Regions from separate parts of the Kitasatospora sp. NPDC038210 genome, predicted to be linked through region 3. Evidence: riboswitches for the same ligand, from Rfam matches in the RefSeq annotation. Region 3 holds a riboswitch; each other region holds the start of a gene.
The links. Region 3 has a riboswitch for S-adenosylmethionine ahead of ACZ7KX_RS01665 (IclR family transcriptional regulator). Riboswitches for the same ligand answer to the same signal wherever they lie in the genome.

Region 1: it holds a riboswitch for S-adenosylmethionine, as region 3 does, so the genes downstream of both, thrC (threonine synthase) here and ACZ7KX_RS01665 (IclR family transcriptional regulator) in region 3, are expected to answer to the same signal.
Region 2: it holds a riboswitch for S-adenosylmethionine, as region 3 does, so the genes downstream of both, ACZ7KX_RS12325 (aminotransferase class V-fold PLP-dependent enzyme) here and ACZ7KX_RS01665 (IclR family transcriptional regulator) in region 3, are expected to answer to the same signal.

The regions. Positions count from the first base shown of each region.
Region 1 covers NZ_JBVJYK010000019.1:72,545-77,712, reverse strand. Annotated here, with positions in the region: gene groL (chaperonin GroEL) at 1-487, opposite strand, end outside; gene ACZ7KX_RS31325 (cold-shock protein) at 823-1,026, opposite strand; gene ACZ7KX_RS31320 (MoaD/ThiS family protein) at 1,565-1,843, opposite strand; gene thrC (threonine synthase) at 1,912-3,192, opposite strand; SAM riboswitch class I at 3,209-3,344, opposite strand; gene ACZ7KX_RS31310 (glucosyl-3-phosphoglycerate synthase) at 3,492-4,520, shown strand; gene ACZ7KX_RS31305 (alpha,alpha-trehalose-phosphate synthase (UDP-forming)) at 4,559-5,168, shown strand, end outside.
Region 2 covers NZ_JBVJYK010000005.1:144,790-149,957, forward strand. Annotated here, with positions in the region: gene ctaE (aa3-type cytochrome oxidase subunit III) at 1-100, opposite strand, end outside; gene ACZ7KX_RS12315 (response regulator) at 497-922, shown strand; gene trpD (anthranilate phosphoribosyltransferase) at 1,042-2,118, shown strand; SAM riboswitch class IV at 2,228-2,346, shown strand; gene ACZ7KX_RS12325 (aminotransferase class V-fold PLP-dependent enzyme) at 2,398-3,768, shown strand; gene ACZ7KX_RS12330 (Lrp/AsnC family transcriptional regulator) at 3,807-4,088, opposite strand; gene ACZ7KX_RS12335 (rhomboid family intramembrane serine protease) at 4,130-4,912, opposite strand; gene ACZ7KX_RS12340 (hypothetical protein) at 5,114-5,168, shown strand, end outside.
Region 3 covers NZ_JBVJYK010000001.1:386,358-391,525, reverse strand. Annotated here, with positions in the region: gene ACZ7KX_RS01680 (hypothetical protein) at 471-914, opposite strand; gene ACZ7KX_RS01675 (hypothetical protein) at 1,104-1,601, opposite strand; gene ACZ7KX_RS01670 (LPXTG cell wall anchor domain-containing protein) at 1,742-2,461, opposite strand; gene ACZ7KX_RS01665 (IclR family transcriptional regulator) at 2,751-3,464, opposite strand; SAM riboswitch class I at 3,665-3,807, opposite strand; gene ACZ7KX_RS01660 (DUF7144 family membrane protein) at 3,938-4,366, opposite strand; gene ACZ7KX_RS01655 (sulfatase-like hydrolase/transferase) at 4,628-5,168, opposite strand, start outside.

The sequences.
Region 1 (5,168 bases), on a different contig from region 3:
CCTCGGCGATCAGCTCGCCGATCTGGGTGTCGGCGGCGGAGATGGAGGCGGTGGAGGCGATCTGCTCCTTGGTCTCCACGTCCTTGGCCTGGGCCAGCAGCTGGTCGGAGACGGCCGCGACGGCCTTCTCGATGCCGCGCTTCAGGGCCATCGGGTTGGCGCCGGCGGCGACGTTGCGCAGACCCTCGCGAACCAGGGCCTGGGCGAGCACGGTGGCGGTGGTGGTGCCGTCACCCGCGACGTCGTCCGTCTTCTTGGCGACCTCCTTGACGAGCTCCGCACCGATCTTCTCGTACGGGTCTTCGAGCTCGATCTCCTTGGCGATGGAGACACCGTCGTTGGTGATCGTGGGGGCGCCCCACTTCTTCTCCAGCACGACGTTGCGGCCCTTGGGGCCGAGCGTGACCTTCACTGCGTCGGCGAGCTGGTTCATGCCACGCTCAAGGCCGCGGCGAGCTTCCTCATCAAAGGCGATGATCTTGGCCATCAGAAGTGGTCCTCCGGGACACGGTCGACTGCTCGGACCAAGGGGTGCCCGCGACGGACGGCCCTGGTGTGCGGGGGTCTTTTCCCCTACCGCTCCCGGGGGCCTCACCGACCCGGTCCGCTGTCACTCTCACGCTGTGAGTGCTAACGCCAATGATTAGCACTCCGGGTGGTCGAGTGCAAGCCCAATCGCCAACCCGCGAGCCGCCGCTGGGACCACCCCCGGGGGCCGCCCGGGAACGGCGACGGGCCCGTACGACGCGTGTCGTACGGGCCCGTCGAGAAGCGAGCGGTCACCAGCCGTGGGCCGCGCCGAGCTCCTGGAGTCGGAAGGGGTCAGACCGCCGCGCGAACCATGTCCGCCTGCGGGCCCTTCTGTCCCTGGGAAATCTCGAACTCGACCCGCTGGCCCTCCTCAAGGGTGCGGTAGCCGTCCATCTGGATCGCGCTGTAGTGGACGAAGACGTCCGCACCACCGTCGACCGCGATAAAGCCGTAGCCCTTCTCCGCGTTGAACCACTTGACGGTGCCCTGAGCCATTCCGAACTCCCCTAGTGCTGTGCTGGCCCTTCACGCGCCCGCAGGTCGCGGGCCCGGGTTGGTTGACGGCCCGCCCGGGGAACCCCCCCTGGGCGCAGCCGTGCACGCCGCAACCGTCCGCACGGAACGCCCAACGGGCTCCGGTGAGCGGGTGATTGCGTCGACCGCCGCTGAATGTATCCGGACCGAAGCCCTCTGCAACAGGGTCAACCGCCGGTAATTCCGCCCCGGCAGCAAGGGACAGGACGGGCCGAACCGGAAAAATCTCGGCATTCCACGCGGGACATAGCGGACGAATTACCCAAATCCCCGCGGTAATTCTGACATCGGCCTGACATGTTTCACGGCCCGGTCCCATCGGCCGGGCCCAGCCCGGCGGAACGCCGCGAACGGCCGAGAGGGAACCCCTGTTCCCAACCGAGCGACACTCTACTCCGACTCGACCCGCAAATATTCCCGCCGGAATGCAACCGGCCGCCCGTACATACGGAGAGCGGAATTCCGTACGCACGGGCGGCCGAATGGCGCGCGGGACGGCTCAGCAGCCGCCGGCCACCGCCGGAATGATCGAGACGCCGGCGCCGTCCTCGATCTCGGTCGCCAGGCCCTCGGCGAAGCGCACGTCGTCGTCGTTCACGTAGACGTTGACGAAACGGCGCAGCTTGCCGGTGTCGTCCAGGATGCGGGCGGAGATGCCCGCGTGGTTCTTCTCCAGGTCGGCGATGACCTCGGCCAGGGTGGCGCCCTCGGCGGTCACCTCGGCGGCGCCGCCGGTGTAGGTGCGCAGGATGGTGGGGATGCGGACGTTGGCGCTCATGACTCTCCTTGCGGGGGTGCGGCCTTGCGGGGCAGCGGTCGGGGCGGGCACGGGGCCGGCGGCGTGGTTCAGGCGGACGCGAGGCCGGCAGCGCGGAACGCGTCCAGCGTCGGGCGGATGACGGCGCTCATCCCGGCGTCGGAGACGGCGTCCAGGGTCTTCAGGCCGTCGCCGGTGTTGATCGCGACGGTCTCCTTGGCCGGGTCCAGCTGCCCGGTCTCGACCAGCTTCTTCAGCACGCCGACGGTCACCCCGCCCGCGGTCTCGGCGAAGATGCCCTCGGTCCGCGCCAGCAGCCGGATCGCCGCCACGACCTCGGCGTCCGTGACGTCCTCCACCGCGCCGCCCGTGCGGCGGGCGATGTCCAGCACGTACGGGCCGTCGGCCGGGTTGCCGATCGCCAGCGACTTGGCGATGGTGTCCGGCTTGACCGGCTTGATCACGTCCCGGCCGGCCTTGAAGGCGGCCGACACCGGGGAGCAGCCCTCGGCCTGGGCGCCGAAGACCCGGTACGGCCGGTCCTCGACCAGGCCGAGCTTGATCAGCTCCTGCAGGCCCTTGTCGATCTTCGTCAGCTGGGAGCCCGAGGCGATCGGGATCACGATCTGCTCCGGCAGCCGCCACCCGAGCTGCTCGCAGATCTCGTACGCCAGCGTCTTGGAGCCCTCGCCGTAGTACGGCCGCAGGTTGACGTTGACGAAGCCCCAGCCCTCGCCGGCCGGGTCCCCGATCAGCTCCGAGCAGAAGCGGTTCACGTCGTCGTAGTTGCCCTCGATGCCGACCAGCTCGCCGCCGTACACCCCGGCCATGACGACCTTGCCCTGCTCCAGGTCGTGCGGGATGAACACGCAGGACCGGAAGCCGGCCCGGGCGGCCGCCGCGCCCACCGCACCGGCCAGGTTGCCGGTGGAGGAGCAGGACAGCGTCGTGTAGCCGAACGCCCGCGCCGCCTCGATGGCGCAGGCCACCACGCGGTCCTTGAACGAGTGCGTCGGGTTCCCGGAGTCGTCCTTGATGTGCAGCTGCGCGGTGAAACCGAGCTCGCGGCCCAGGTTGTCCGCCTTCACCAGCGGGGTCCAGCCCGGGTTCAGGTTGGGCTTGGAGGCGACGTCGGCCGGCACCGGCAGCAGCGGCGCGTACCGCCAGACCGAAGTCGGGCCGGCCTCGATCCGCTTGCGCAGCTCCTCGGCGCCCTCGCTGCCGAACTCGTAGGCGATCTCCAGCGGGCCGAAGCACTCCAGGCACGCGAAGCTGGGACCGAGCGGGAAGCGGGTTCCGCACTCCCGACAGGACAGGGCGGCGGCGGGGCCGAGGTCCACGGAAACAGGTGCGGCAGTGTCGATAGCCATGACGGCGAGGCCTCTCTCCTCATCTTCCCCGCAGCGCGGACGCGCCACAGGCCGGAATTGGCACCTGTCCCGCCGGGGCCTGTCGTCGACAGCCGCGCGAGAAGGTTGCCGGGACGTCAACGGGCCGTTCCCTCAGTCCCTCTGGATGAGCTTGTGAAATTGTGGTGGTGCTCGACGGCGACCCCGGCGTGCATGGGTCCTACCGCTGTACGAAGACTGTATCCGAAGGCGCCAATCCTGAACGGGACCGTCCGCCACGCGAGATGACCCGTCCCACCCGACCCGCCGAGGAGACCTCCGTGCCCGCCGAACCGACTCCCGAGCTCCTCCCGCAGGCGGCGTCCTGGCTGCGCCGCCGCTCCTGGAGCGCGGCCGACCGGCCGGTCGACACCCTCCTCGCGGCCAAGGAACGCACCGGCCGCACGATCAGCGTCGTCCTCCCCGCCCTGGACGAGGAGGCCACCGTCGGCGACATCGTCCGCACCGTCCGCCGCGAGCTGATGGAACGCCTCCCGCTGGTCGACGAACTGGTCGTGGTCGACTCCGGCTCCACCGACGGCACGGCCGAGGCCGCCGCCGAGGCCGGTGCCCGGGTGGAGCACCGCGACGCCATCCTGCCCCGGCTGCCCGCCGCCCCCGGCAAGGGCGAGGTGCTCTGGCGCTCGCTTCTGGTCACCCGCGGCGACATCGTCTGCTTCGTGGACGCCGACCTGCGCGAGTTCGACCCGGCCTTCGTCTCCGGCATCGTCGGGCCGCTGCTGACCGACGAGTCCATCCAGCTGGTCAAGGCCATGTACGACCGCCCCCTCGAAGTCGCACTGAGCGGCTCCGCCGCGGGGGACCGCGCCGCCGTCCTCCCGGCCGGCGGCGGCCGGGTCACCGAACTCGTCGCCCGCCCCCTCCTCAACCTGCACTGGCCGGAACTCGCCGGCTTCGTCCAGCCCCTCGGCGGCGAGTACGCGGCCCGCCGCTCACTGCTCGAACGGCTGCCCTTCCCCACCGGCTACGGCGTCGAACTCGGCCTGCTCGTCGACGCGTTGGAGCTGGTCGGCCTGGACGCCCTGGCCCAGGTGGACGTCGGCGTCCGGCACCACCGCCACCAGGACGGCCAGGCCCTCGGCCGGATGGCCGCCACCATCTACCGCACCGCGCTCGAACGCCTCGACCGCGCCCACCGGCTCAAGGCCTCCGCCGACCTGGTCCGCCCGGAGCTCACCCAGTTCGCCCGCGACCCGGAGACCCGCGCCTTCCTCGCCCACACCCACCCGGTGACCGCCCTGGAACGCCCCCCGATGCACACCGTCCCCGAATACGCCACCCACCGATGACGGGTTTGCCACGCCGGGCGCCCGGCAACATGCCAACCATGGGCGATCTCACGACCGAACGTTCGAGTGCGACCGGCACCGCCCCCGTCCTGGTGGCCTCCAACCGGGGACCGGTGTCGTTCAGCACCGCCGACGACGGCACGCTGACCCTGCGGCGCGGCGGCGGCGGCCTGGTCTCCGGCCTCTCCGCCATCGACGACCCGAACGCCGTCTGGGTCTGCGCGGCCCTCGGCGCCGCGGACCGCAGAGCCGCCGCGGAAGCCCCCGACGGCCGCCTCGACCTGGCCGGCCACGACGTCGGCGGGCAGGCCGTCCGGATGCTGGACATCGACCCCGAGACCTTCGCCCGCGCCTACAACGGCGTCGCCAACTCCACCCTCTGGTTCGTCCACCACCTGCTGTACGCGACCCCCACCGCCCCCGCCTTCGACGCCGACTTCCGCACCGAATGGGCCGCCTACCGGGCCTACAACACGGCCTTCGCCGAGGCGCTGGCCACCGAGGCCGCCCCGAACGCCGCCGTCCTCGTCCAGGACTACCACCTGTCCCTGGCCCCGGCGCTGCTCCGCGCCGCCCGCCCCGACCTGCGGATCGGCCACTTCTCGCACACCCCCTGGGCCCCGCCCGAGTACTACCGGATGCTCCCCG
Region 2 (5,168 bases), on a different contig from region 3:
TGAGCCAGACGATCGTTCCGACGCTGACCATGTTCGGCCGGTTGACCGATCCGTGCGCGTGCCCGGTTTCTACTGCTGTTGCTGTCGCCACGACGGACATTATGTCGGTCCCTTATTCCGTCTTCACGCCGGGGGGTGTCCCTCGGAGTGTCCGGTGCGTGCGGTATGCCCGCTTGGGGGCCGACGGGGTGGGTGTACGGGGGCTGAGCAGCGGCGTGTCCCTTTTCTGACGGTTCCTCGGCGCACTCTACGACCCCGTTGCCCGGCGCGTCGATGCACGGTCGGAGCAGCGGCCGGAGGTAGGGGAGCGGGCCGGGGGTCGGCCGTACGGGTGGACCGGGCGGGTCCGGGTGACGGGCAGTCCTCCAGGAGGGTGAGGCCGGGGCGCGGCGGCTTGAGGAGGAACGTGCGCGAGGGGCACTCGGCGGAGGGTGATCGGGAGTAGCATCCGGATCAGGCGAACGTGGTCCGGATCACACTTGAGGGAGCAGGGTCCATGGCGTACACGACCGATGAGACGCTCACCGTCCTCGTCTACAGCGACGACCGCAACACCCGCGAGCAGGTGCTGACGGCACTCGGCCGTCGGCCCGCCGAGGATCTTCCGGAGCTGTCCTACCTGGAGTGCGCGACCACCCCGGCGGTGCTCAAGGCGCTGGAGAAGGGCGGCGTGGACCTCTGCGTGCTGGACGGCGAGGCGGTCCCGGCCGGCGGGCTGGGGCTCGGGCGCCAGCTGAAGGACGAGATCTACGGCTGCCCGCCGGTGCTGGTGCTGATCGGCCGGCCGCAGGACTCCTGGCTCGCCGCCTGGAGCCGGGCCGACGCCGCGATCTCCCACCCGGTGGACCCGGTGGCGCTGGCCGAGGCGGTCGCCACCCTGCTGCGGACCCGACTGGCCAAGCGGGCGCCGGCCGCCCGCTGAGCGGCGGCGTCTCAGTACTAGAGAAGACGGGGCCCTGGGGGCCCCGCCGCTCGATAGGCTGGCTCCATCCGTACGGACGCCCCCCGGAGCGGGGGGACAGACGACAGCTGGAGTCAGCCATGGTGAACGCGAACCCTGCGAACGGCGGTAGCGACCCCGCGCAGGTGGTCCGCTCCTGGCCGGATCTCCTGACGGCCCTGTTGAAGGGGGAGGACCTCGACCGCTCGTCCACCGCGTGGGCGATGGACCGGATCATGAGCGGCGAGGCCTCCCCCGCCCAGGTGGCCGGCTTCATGATCGCGCTGCGGTCCAAGGGCGAGACGGTCGACGAGGTCACCGGTCTGGTGGACGCGATGTACGCGCACGCCGAGCCGCTGGACATCGCCGGCCCGGCGGTGGACATCGTCGGCACCGGCGGCGACCGGGCGAAGACCGTCAACATCTCCACGATGTCGGCGATCGTCGCGGCGGCGGCCGGCGCCAAGGTGGTCAAGCACGGCAACCGGGCCGCCTCCTCCTCCACCGGGTCCTCGGACGTGCTGGAGAAGCTCGGGGTGGCGCTGGACCTCTCCGCGCGGCGGGTCGCCGAGGTGGCCGAGGAGGTCGGGCTCACCTTCTGCTTCGCCGCGAAGTTCCACCCCTCGATGCGGCACGCCGCCACCGCGCGGCGCGACCTCGGGGTGCCGACCGCCTTCAACATCCTCGGCCCGCTGACCAACCCGGCCAAGGTCACCTCCCACGCCATCGGCTGCTTCGACACCCGGCTGTCCGGGCTGATCGCCGGGGTGCTCGCCCGGCGCGGCTCGACGGCGCTGGTCTTCCGCGGCGACGACGGGCTGGACGAACTGACCATCACCACCACCTCGCGGGTGTGGGTGGTGCGCGACGGGGTGGTCACCGAGACCTCCTTCGACCCGCGGGAGGTCGGCATCGAGCTGGTCGGCATCGAGTCGCTGCGCGGCGGGGACCCGGCGTACAACGCGGAGGTCGCGCGCCGTCTGCTGGCGGGGGAGCGCGGGCCGGTGCGGGACGCCGTCCTGCTGAACACGGCGGCGGCGCTGGTCGCGCTCGACCTGGGTGACGCGCCGCTGGCCGAGCAGCTCGCGGCGGGCATGGCACGGGCGGCGGAGGCCATCGACTCCGGCGTCGCACAGGAGCTGCTGCGGCGCTGGTCGGAGGCCACCAGCCGTAGCTGAAGCGGTGGTTGGGAGCCCGGGCCGGAAACTCCGGCGCGGGCTCCCCGGCTGTCCGGATGGTGGATGCCCGTTTGACCGCCCGCCGGACGCGACCCTAGAGTCGGCGCCAGGTCATGAGTGACAGCGTCAAGCCCCAGCTTGCTGTCCGGCAACCCTCCGTCCGTGGCGGGGTGCCCTGGGTGAGGACCGGGTCGCCACGGCAAGCCGTCCGTGCGACAAGCGCGGACACCCGACGAGTGGCACTCCCGGGGTCCCAGACCCCTGAAGGAGTGCATCCTCATGTCCTCTCTCGCCACCGAGACCACCGCCCCCCTCGCCGTGCTCGGCTCCGACGTCCAGGTCCCGCTCGCCAGCGGTGAGAAGGTCGGCTACGCGGCGCTCGACTACGCGGCCAGCGCGCCGGCACTGCAGCGGGTCTGGGACGACGTCGCCGCCTACGCGCCGTACTACGGCAGCGTGCACCGCGGCGCCGGGTACCTCTCGCAGCTGTCCACCGACCTCTTCGAGCAGAGCCGCCGCACCGTCGCCGAGTTCCTCGACCTGCGCGAGGGCGACCAGGTCGTCTTCACCCGGGCCACCACCGACTCGCTCAACCTGCTGGCCGCCGCCGTGCCGGCCGGCACCCGGGTGTTCGCCTTCGAGACCGAGCACCACGCCTCGCTGCTGCCCTGGGCGCACGCCGGACTGGACGTGACCTACCTGCGCGCGCCGCGCTCCCGGGCCGAGGCGGTGGCCGCCCTGGACGCCGCGCTCGCCGAGGCGCCCGAGGGCCCCAAGCTGCTCTGCGTCACCGGCGCGTCCAACGTGACCGGCGAGCTGTGGCCGGTCGCCGAGCTGACCGGGACGGCGCACCGGCACGGCGCCCGGGTGGTGCTGGACGCCGCCCAGCTGGCCCCGCACCACCGGGTCTCGGTGCGCGAGCTGGACGTCGACTGGATCGCCTTCTCCGGCCACAAGATCTACGCGCCGTTCGGCGCCGGGGTGCTGGCCGGCCGGGCGGACTGGCTGGACGAGGCCGAGCCGTACCTGGCCGGCGGCGGGGCGACCCGGACGGTGGCCCGGGAGACGGACGGCTCGGTGGCCGTGCAGTGGCAGACCGGCCCGGCCCGGCACGAGGCCGGCTCGCCGAACGTCATCGGCGCCTACGCGATCGCCTCGGCCTGCCGCGCCCTGGGCGAGGCCGGCTTCGACGCCCTGGAGGCCCGTGAGCGGCAGCTGGTCGACCGGCTGACCGCCGGGCTGGCGGAGGTCCCGCAGGTCAAGGTGCTGAACCTGTTCGGTGCCGGCTCGGCCCGGGTGGGCGTGCTGTCCTTCGTCGTCCGGGGCTGGAACAGCTCGCACTTCTCGGCCGCGTTGTCCGCCGAGTACGGCATCGGGGTGCGCGACGGCCTCTTCTGCGCCCACCCGCTGGTGCGCACCCTGCTGGACGACGAGGCCACCGCCGTCGAGTCCAGCTGCGGCGCTCCGGACCCCTCGCTGCCGGGCGAGCGCAGCCTGAACGCCATCCGGGTCAGCTTCGGCGCCGGGACCCCGGACGAGCACATCGACCGCTTCCTCACCGCCGTCCGCGAGCTGGTCACGGACGGCGCGGCGTGGAACTACCGCAACGAGGGCGGGCGTTGCGTCGCGGACACCCGCCGGGAGGGCTGAGCCCGGGCGCGTCGGGAGGGCTGAGCCCGGGCGCCCCGCTACTCGTCCAGGCCGAGGGCGAAGGCCGCCTCCAGGTCGTGCTGGGAGTAGGTGCGGAAGGCGATCTGGGTCTCGGTGTGGGCCACGCCGGGGACCTTGTTGAGCCGGCCCGGGATGACCTCGGCCAGGTCGTCGTGACGGCGCACCCGGACCATCGCCACCAGGTCGTATCCACCGGTCACCGAGTACACCTCGCTGACGCCCTCGATGGAAGCGATGGCCTCGGCGATCTCCGGGATGCGGTCGACACTGGTCTTGATCAGGACGATGGCGGTGATCACTGTTCGCGCTCCTTTGTGGGGTGCCGCCAGCGTATCGGGCGTCAGCCGGGCCGTCTCGGGGGGTGGCGGACCACCGTGCAGGTGTAGAGGAAGCCGGCCGAGAAACCGATCACGTGGACCAGGTAGGCCACCCCCGGGCCCGCCGAGTGCACCGACCACCACTGCAGCGCGAACCAGAGGCCGAGTACCAGCCAGGCCGGGAAGCGCAGCGGCAGGAAGAACAGCAGCGGGACGAGGGTGGTCACCCGGGCGCGCGGGTGGAAGCGCAGGTAGGCGCCCAGGACGGCGGAGATGGCGCCGGAGGCTCCGATGAGCACCCGCGTGCAGTCCGGCGAGTGCGCCTCGGCGAGCGCGAAGCCGTACGTGGCCAGGCTGCCGGCGGCCAGGTAGAAGACGGCGTACCGGGCCCGGCCCAGCCGTCGCTCGACGGTGGGGCCGAAGACGTGCAGGAAGAGCAGGTTGCCCAGCAGGTGCAGCCAGCCGGCGTGGAGGAAGAGGCCGGTGAGGGCGGACAGGGCCGGGTGCTTGCCCGGGGTCGGGGCGGCCGGGCAGCCGGGGACCGGGTCGGGTGCCTCGGTCAGCTGTTCGGCGGTGAGCGGCCGCCCGGTCAGCAGTTCGGCCGGAACGGCGCCCCAGCGCTGCTCGTACCGCTGCTCCGCGCAGACCCGGGCCGGGCCGGTGCCGTACAGCGGATTGAGCCCGGCGGCCGGGCCGAGGAGGAAGACCAGGGTGTTGACCGCGATCAGCGCGTAGGTGACCGCCGGGGCGGCCACCTCCGGCCGGCCGCCCCGCGCGGCGGTGTGGTCGGGGGCCGCGAGCGCCATGCGGCCAAGCATCCCTCCGGGCGCCGCAGGTGACACGGCGGTTTACGGCAGGTGGACTAGCCCCGCTATTCCGCTGACCGGTGGTCGCGATGGTTGCCCCAGGCAATAGGCTTGGGGCGGGCATTCCCGCCTCCCGCCGCCGACGCCGGGGCTCCGGGGGGAGCGCCTAGCCCACGCAGGGACCACCCGAGAGGACCCCCGATGACCGTCCCCGCCCTGACTGCTGAGACGCGCTGGCGCTGCACCCTGTGCGGCA
Region 3 (5,168 bases):
GCTCCCGGCTCCCGGCCGGCCTCAACCGGTTGCACGGACGGCGCCCCCTCCCGGGTTCGATCCGCCCCGATCCGATCTGAACTCCTCGGCGGACGGCTTCCGTTCAACGGGGCGAATCGAGGGGCCGACCCGGCCCGCGCGGTACAGCTCGGCCAGGGTGTCCTGGTCCAGGGTTGCACGGCCCCGGGTGGGGTGGTCGGCGCGCTGCCGGGCGCCCGCGGGTGAGTCGACGGCTTCCTCGGCCACGGCTCTGTCCCTCGCTCCGGTACAACGGCATCGGCGGGCAGCCGCGGGGACGGTGTGTGGTCAGCCCCGGTGCCTCGCCCTGACGGGAAGACCGTCCCAGCCGCCACCAACGTCCGCCCGACGGCCCGGTCGGCTCGCGCGTTGGTGGTCGTCGGCACCCGTGGGATGCCGTTGGGTCCCGCCGGACCCGCCGCCCCGGTGCCCGGGCGCCCGGGACCGGGCGCTCAGGACCGGGCCGCGAGTGCGGCGGTCAGCTGCTGGACGCCGTCCTCGCCGAAGCGCCGCACCAGGACCGCGATCCAGCCGGCCAGTTCGACCCGCTCGCGCTCGGACCACGCCGCGGCCGAGGGGTGCTCGTCGACCACCAGGGCGCGGGCCAGCATCAGGTGCTCGGCTCCGGGGGCCGGCCAGGCCCGGCCCTGCCGTCCGTGCAGGGCCATCCGCCGGGCCACGGCGATGACCTCCCGGGCGGCGGCCGGGGGGACGCACCACCCGGTCGGGACGGCCCCGGCGGGCCGTTCGGCGCCGGCGGCCGGAGCGGGCGCGGGTTCGGCGTCCTCACCGGCCAGCCAGGCGGCGATCAGCCGACGCGCCGTCGCCTCGTCGTCCGGCCCGCTCCCGCCGCGTCCGGTGCCACCCTGCCCGTTACCGTCCCCACCGCCCGTCATGACCGTCAGTCTGTCACCATCACGGTCCACCGCCCTGGTCCTCATCGGAGCCCACCTCACCCATCTGCCCGGCCCTGGACGCGAGCCGCTCGCCCGCCCGTCGTGTTGTTGAACGGAAAACGTGCTCGCGATTGTTCACCTGGGCGGCACTTTGCCGGAGGAAACCTCGCCGCGCCCCGGACCGGGCCGTCAGGGCCGGGCCGACGCCTGGCCCGGGGCGGTCCGGTCGGCTGGCGTCCCCCGTCGCTCCGCCGGCCGCAGGGCGCCGAGCGCAGGGTCCGAACTGGTCCGCACCAGCGGCGCCGAGGCCGGTCCGATCGCCCCGGTCGTCTCCCGCCGCGCAGCCGGGGCCGCGGCGCCGAGCGCGTCGAGGCGCACTACGAGGTTGCGCGGCAGGTCGGTGCCGGGCACGCCCGGCCAGTGGCAGTCCCGGGCGCGGACCTCCCGGCTGCGCACGCCGCCGGTGTCGGCCACCGGGCCGGGCACCACCTGGACGTCCGGGCGCCAACCGCCGCCCGGCCGGAGGTGTTCGAGCCTCAGCTCCCAGGTGTCCGCGTCGACCACGAGCGACTCCCCCACCCGGCCGGCCAGCACCAGGGTGCCGTACGGGGTGATCACCACCGCCCGCTGGTCGAAGTCGGCGTCCTTGCCGGTCACCGTGATCCGCCAGGATCCGTCGACGAACATCTCACTCCCCTTCCGTGGACGGCCCGGCGGCACAGGCCGTCACGGCCGTCACCGTTGCCACAGGCCGTCAAAGGCCGTGGGGCCCCGAGGTCCGGTGTTCCCGGACCCCGGCGCCCCCGATCGCCCCGATCGGTGCTCGGTCAGGCGCGGCGCTTGGCCCCGACCTTGCGGGCGGCGAACACCAGGCCCGCACCGGCGGCCAGCACGGCGCCGCCGGCCAGGGCGAGCGGGGTGTTGTCCCCGCCACCGGTCTCGGCCAGCGCCGGGGCGGTGCCGGTCGCGCTGGGCGTGGCGGACGGGGTGGCCGCCGGGGTGGTCCCCGGCGCGGTCGGGGCCGGGGTGGTGGCCGACGGCGTGGCGCTCGGCGAGGCCGGGACCGACTTGGTCGGGGTCGGGGTGGTGGCCGACGGCGTGGCGCTCGGCGAGGCCGGGACCGACTTGGTCGGGGTCGGGACCGGGGTCGCCGGGACGGAGGGGGTGATGGTCGGGGTGCCGGTCGGCGTCGGGGTGGCGGACGGGCACAGCGGAACGTCCGCGACCTTCTTGTCCACGTGGGTGTCCGCCAGGGTGTAGCGCCAGGTGTCGCCCTTGCCCGAGTAGCTGACGGTCAGCTTGACGGTGGCGTTGGCGTCGATGCGGCCGTGGTGCTCCTCGGAGCCGCCGACCAGCCTCAGGGTGTAGTCGCCGGCGGCGTTGTAGCGGTTGCCGAGGACGAGCTCGACGTGGCCGGCGTCCGCCCGGCAGCCGACATCCAGCGAGGCGTCGCTCGGCTTCCAGGCGAAGGCGGTCCCGGTGCCCGCCAGTGCGAGGGCGGCGACCGCGCCCCCGGTGACCACGGCTGCCCGGCGTACGTGCTTCATCTGTGCTTCTCTCCTGTGGAGTTCGTGGAGCAGGGAACGCCTTGCGCGCTCCCGGGGGAGATCGGGGGAGCACGCGAGGCGGCGAGCCCGGACCGCCGCCGCCCGCCGTGGCGGCGGGTGACGGCGGTGCAACGCGGCCCCCGACCCCTGCACGGATGGCGTGCCGCGTTCGGTTCACCCCGTTCCCGGTGTCGCCGGCCGCCGCCCCCGGCCCGCGCAGGAGGACCGCGCGTCCGGGCAGCGCGAAGCCGGACGGGACGAAGCCGGGCAGCGCGGGCCGGTGAACCGGTCAGGAGTGGCGCAGGGCCTCGGTGAGCCGGTGGGCCGCCTCGACGACCGCCTGGGAGAGCTGGGCTCCGGGGTGCCGGGTGAGCCGCTCGATCGGGCCGGAGACCGACACCGCGGCCACCACCCGGTTGGAGGGGCCGCGGACGGGCGCGGACACGGACGCGACCCCGAGTTCGCGCTCGCCGATGGACTGCGCCCAGCCGCGCCGCCGGACCCCGCTCAGCGCGGTGGCGGTGAAGCGGGCGCCCTGCAGTCCGCGGTGCAGCCGCTCGGGCTCCTCCCAGGCGAGCAGGACCTGGGCGGCCGCACCGACCTTCATCGGGAGGGTGACCCCCACCGGTACGGTGTCGCGCAGGCCGGAGAGGCGCTCCGCGGCGGCCACGCAGATCCGGATCTCGCCCTGGCGGCGGTAGAGCTGGGCGCTCTCGCCGGTCACGTCGCGCAGGTGGGCGAGGACGGAGCCGGCCGCGGCCAGCAGCCGGTCCTCCCCGGCGGCCGCCGAGAGCTCGGTGAGCCGGGGCCCGAGGATGAACCGGCCCTGCATGTCCCGGGTGACCAGCCGGTGGTGTTCGAGTGCCACGGCGAGCCGGTGGGCGGTGGGCCGGGCCAGGCCGGTGGCGGTGACGAGTCCGGCCAGGGTGGCGGGACCTGCCTCCAGGGTGCCGAGGATCGAGGTGACCTTGTCGAGCACGCCGACGCCGCTCGTGTTGTCCATGGATGGGTACTCCGTCTCGAATCCCGTGAGCGGCGGGTGGGCTTCGCTCACGGGGGCTCCCGGACGGGGAGCCGGGGGGGTGGTCAGCGAGGACGGGCCGGAGAAGTCGGCCGATTGCCTGCGCCGGGCACGAGACGGGTACGCGGAAGGGCCGGGGCGGGAAACGCCCGGGCGAAGGACAGCACAGAGAGCACCGTGTCTCCTCATCTTTCCCGCGCCACAGTGGCGACAGGCCGGAGTTGGCACTGCCCCCGCACGGCACGGCGCGTACTTCGGACGCCGGGTCGAACGGGGAGTTGCCGGGGCTTCGTAGGGCCGGTCCCTCCACCCCTCTGGATGATTCGCGAGGAACGATACAAGATGCCCCGGGCCGCCCGCCAAGCCTCCCCCCTCCCTCGGACGCGATCGGGCCGGCCACGCGGTCGTGGCCGGCCCGGGGGGGCGTTCCTACGGGCCGTCGGCCCGTCGGGTGGTCAGCTCGCCTTCTTCGTGGTGCCGACGCACAGCGCCCAGATGACGAAGGCGTCGAGCGCGATCAGGACGATGGCCCAGACCGGGTAGTACGGCAGCCACAGGAAGTTGGCGATCATGCTCAGCCCGGCGACGGCGACACCGACGACCCGGGCCCAGGCTGCGCCGCTGAAGAGCGCGACACCCGCCAGCACCAGGACGACCCCGATGATGACGTGGATCCAGCCCCAGCCTTCGGTGTTCATCGAGTAGACGTAGTGCCGGGTGACGACGATCAGGCTGTCCTTGGTGATGGCGGCGATCCCCTGGAACACCGCCATGATGCCGCCGGCGATCATCATGACCCCGGCGAAGATGGTCCACCCGGTCGCGAAGGGACGGGGTTCGGGGGCGTGGGTGCTGGGGCCGGCCCCGGCAACACTGCTGGTCATGACATTGACTCCTTCGGTGGCAACCGCCTCGCGGGGAGCGGGAGACGGGAGGGGCGGGCAGCCGGGCGCAGGGGCCCGGCTGCTCGCATGACGACCGCCTGGAAGGGAACAGAAGTCCTACGTTCACGGTAGGGCCGGACTCCCGTCCTGTCGTGCGCGGACCGCGACGAGGTCACGGACCGTGACGCCGCGTCCGTGAGGTCGGCCACGACGTCGGCCACCAGGCCGGCCACGAGGTCGGCCACGAGGTCGGCCACGGGTTCACCCGCGGGCCCCGGCGCCGGCGGGCACGGGACGGTCGGTGTCGCCGTGCCAGGTGGGCCAGCCGAGCAGCCGGGGGCGTTCGGTGACCCACGCGCGGGTGTCCGCGCCGACCTCTGCGGTGATGAGGTCCTCCAGCCGGGCGCTGTACCGGGCGACGAGGTCGCGGTGGGCCGGATCGGCCGCGAGGTTGCGCACCTCGCCGGGGTCCTCCTCCCGGTCGTAGAGCACCACGTCGTTCTGCGCGTACAGCGTCTCGGGGCCGGTGGGGCGGTTGGGCCGGAGCGGGGAGAAGTAGCGCCCGAAGCTGTACCGCCGGTCGAGGTAGCCGCGCAGGAAACCGCGCTTGTCCCAGTCCGGGCGCAGCTCCCCCGACTGGATGCGCTGCTGGGCCCGCGGGTCGGCGAACTCGAACCAGAACCCGGCGTCCAGGGCGGTGATCGACTCGACGGCGGTGAGCACGCCCTCCCGGACCTCCCTGCCCTCCAGCACCGGTGCCAGGGAGTGACCGTGCAGGTCGGGGAAGCGGGAGGCGGTGGCC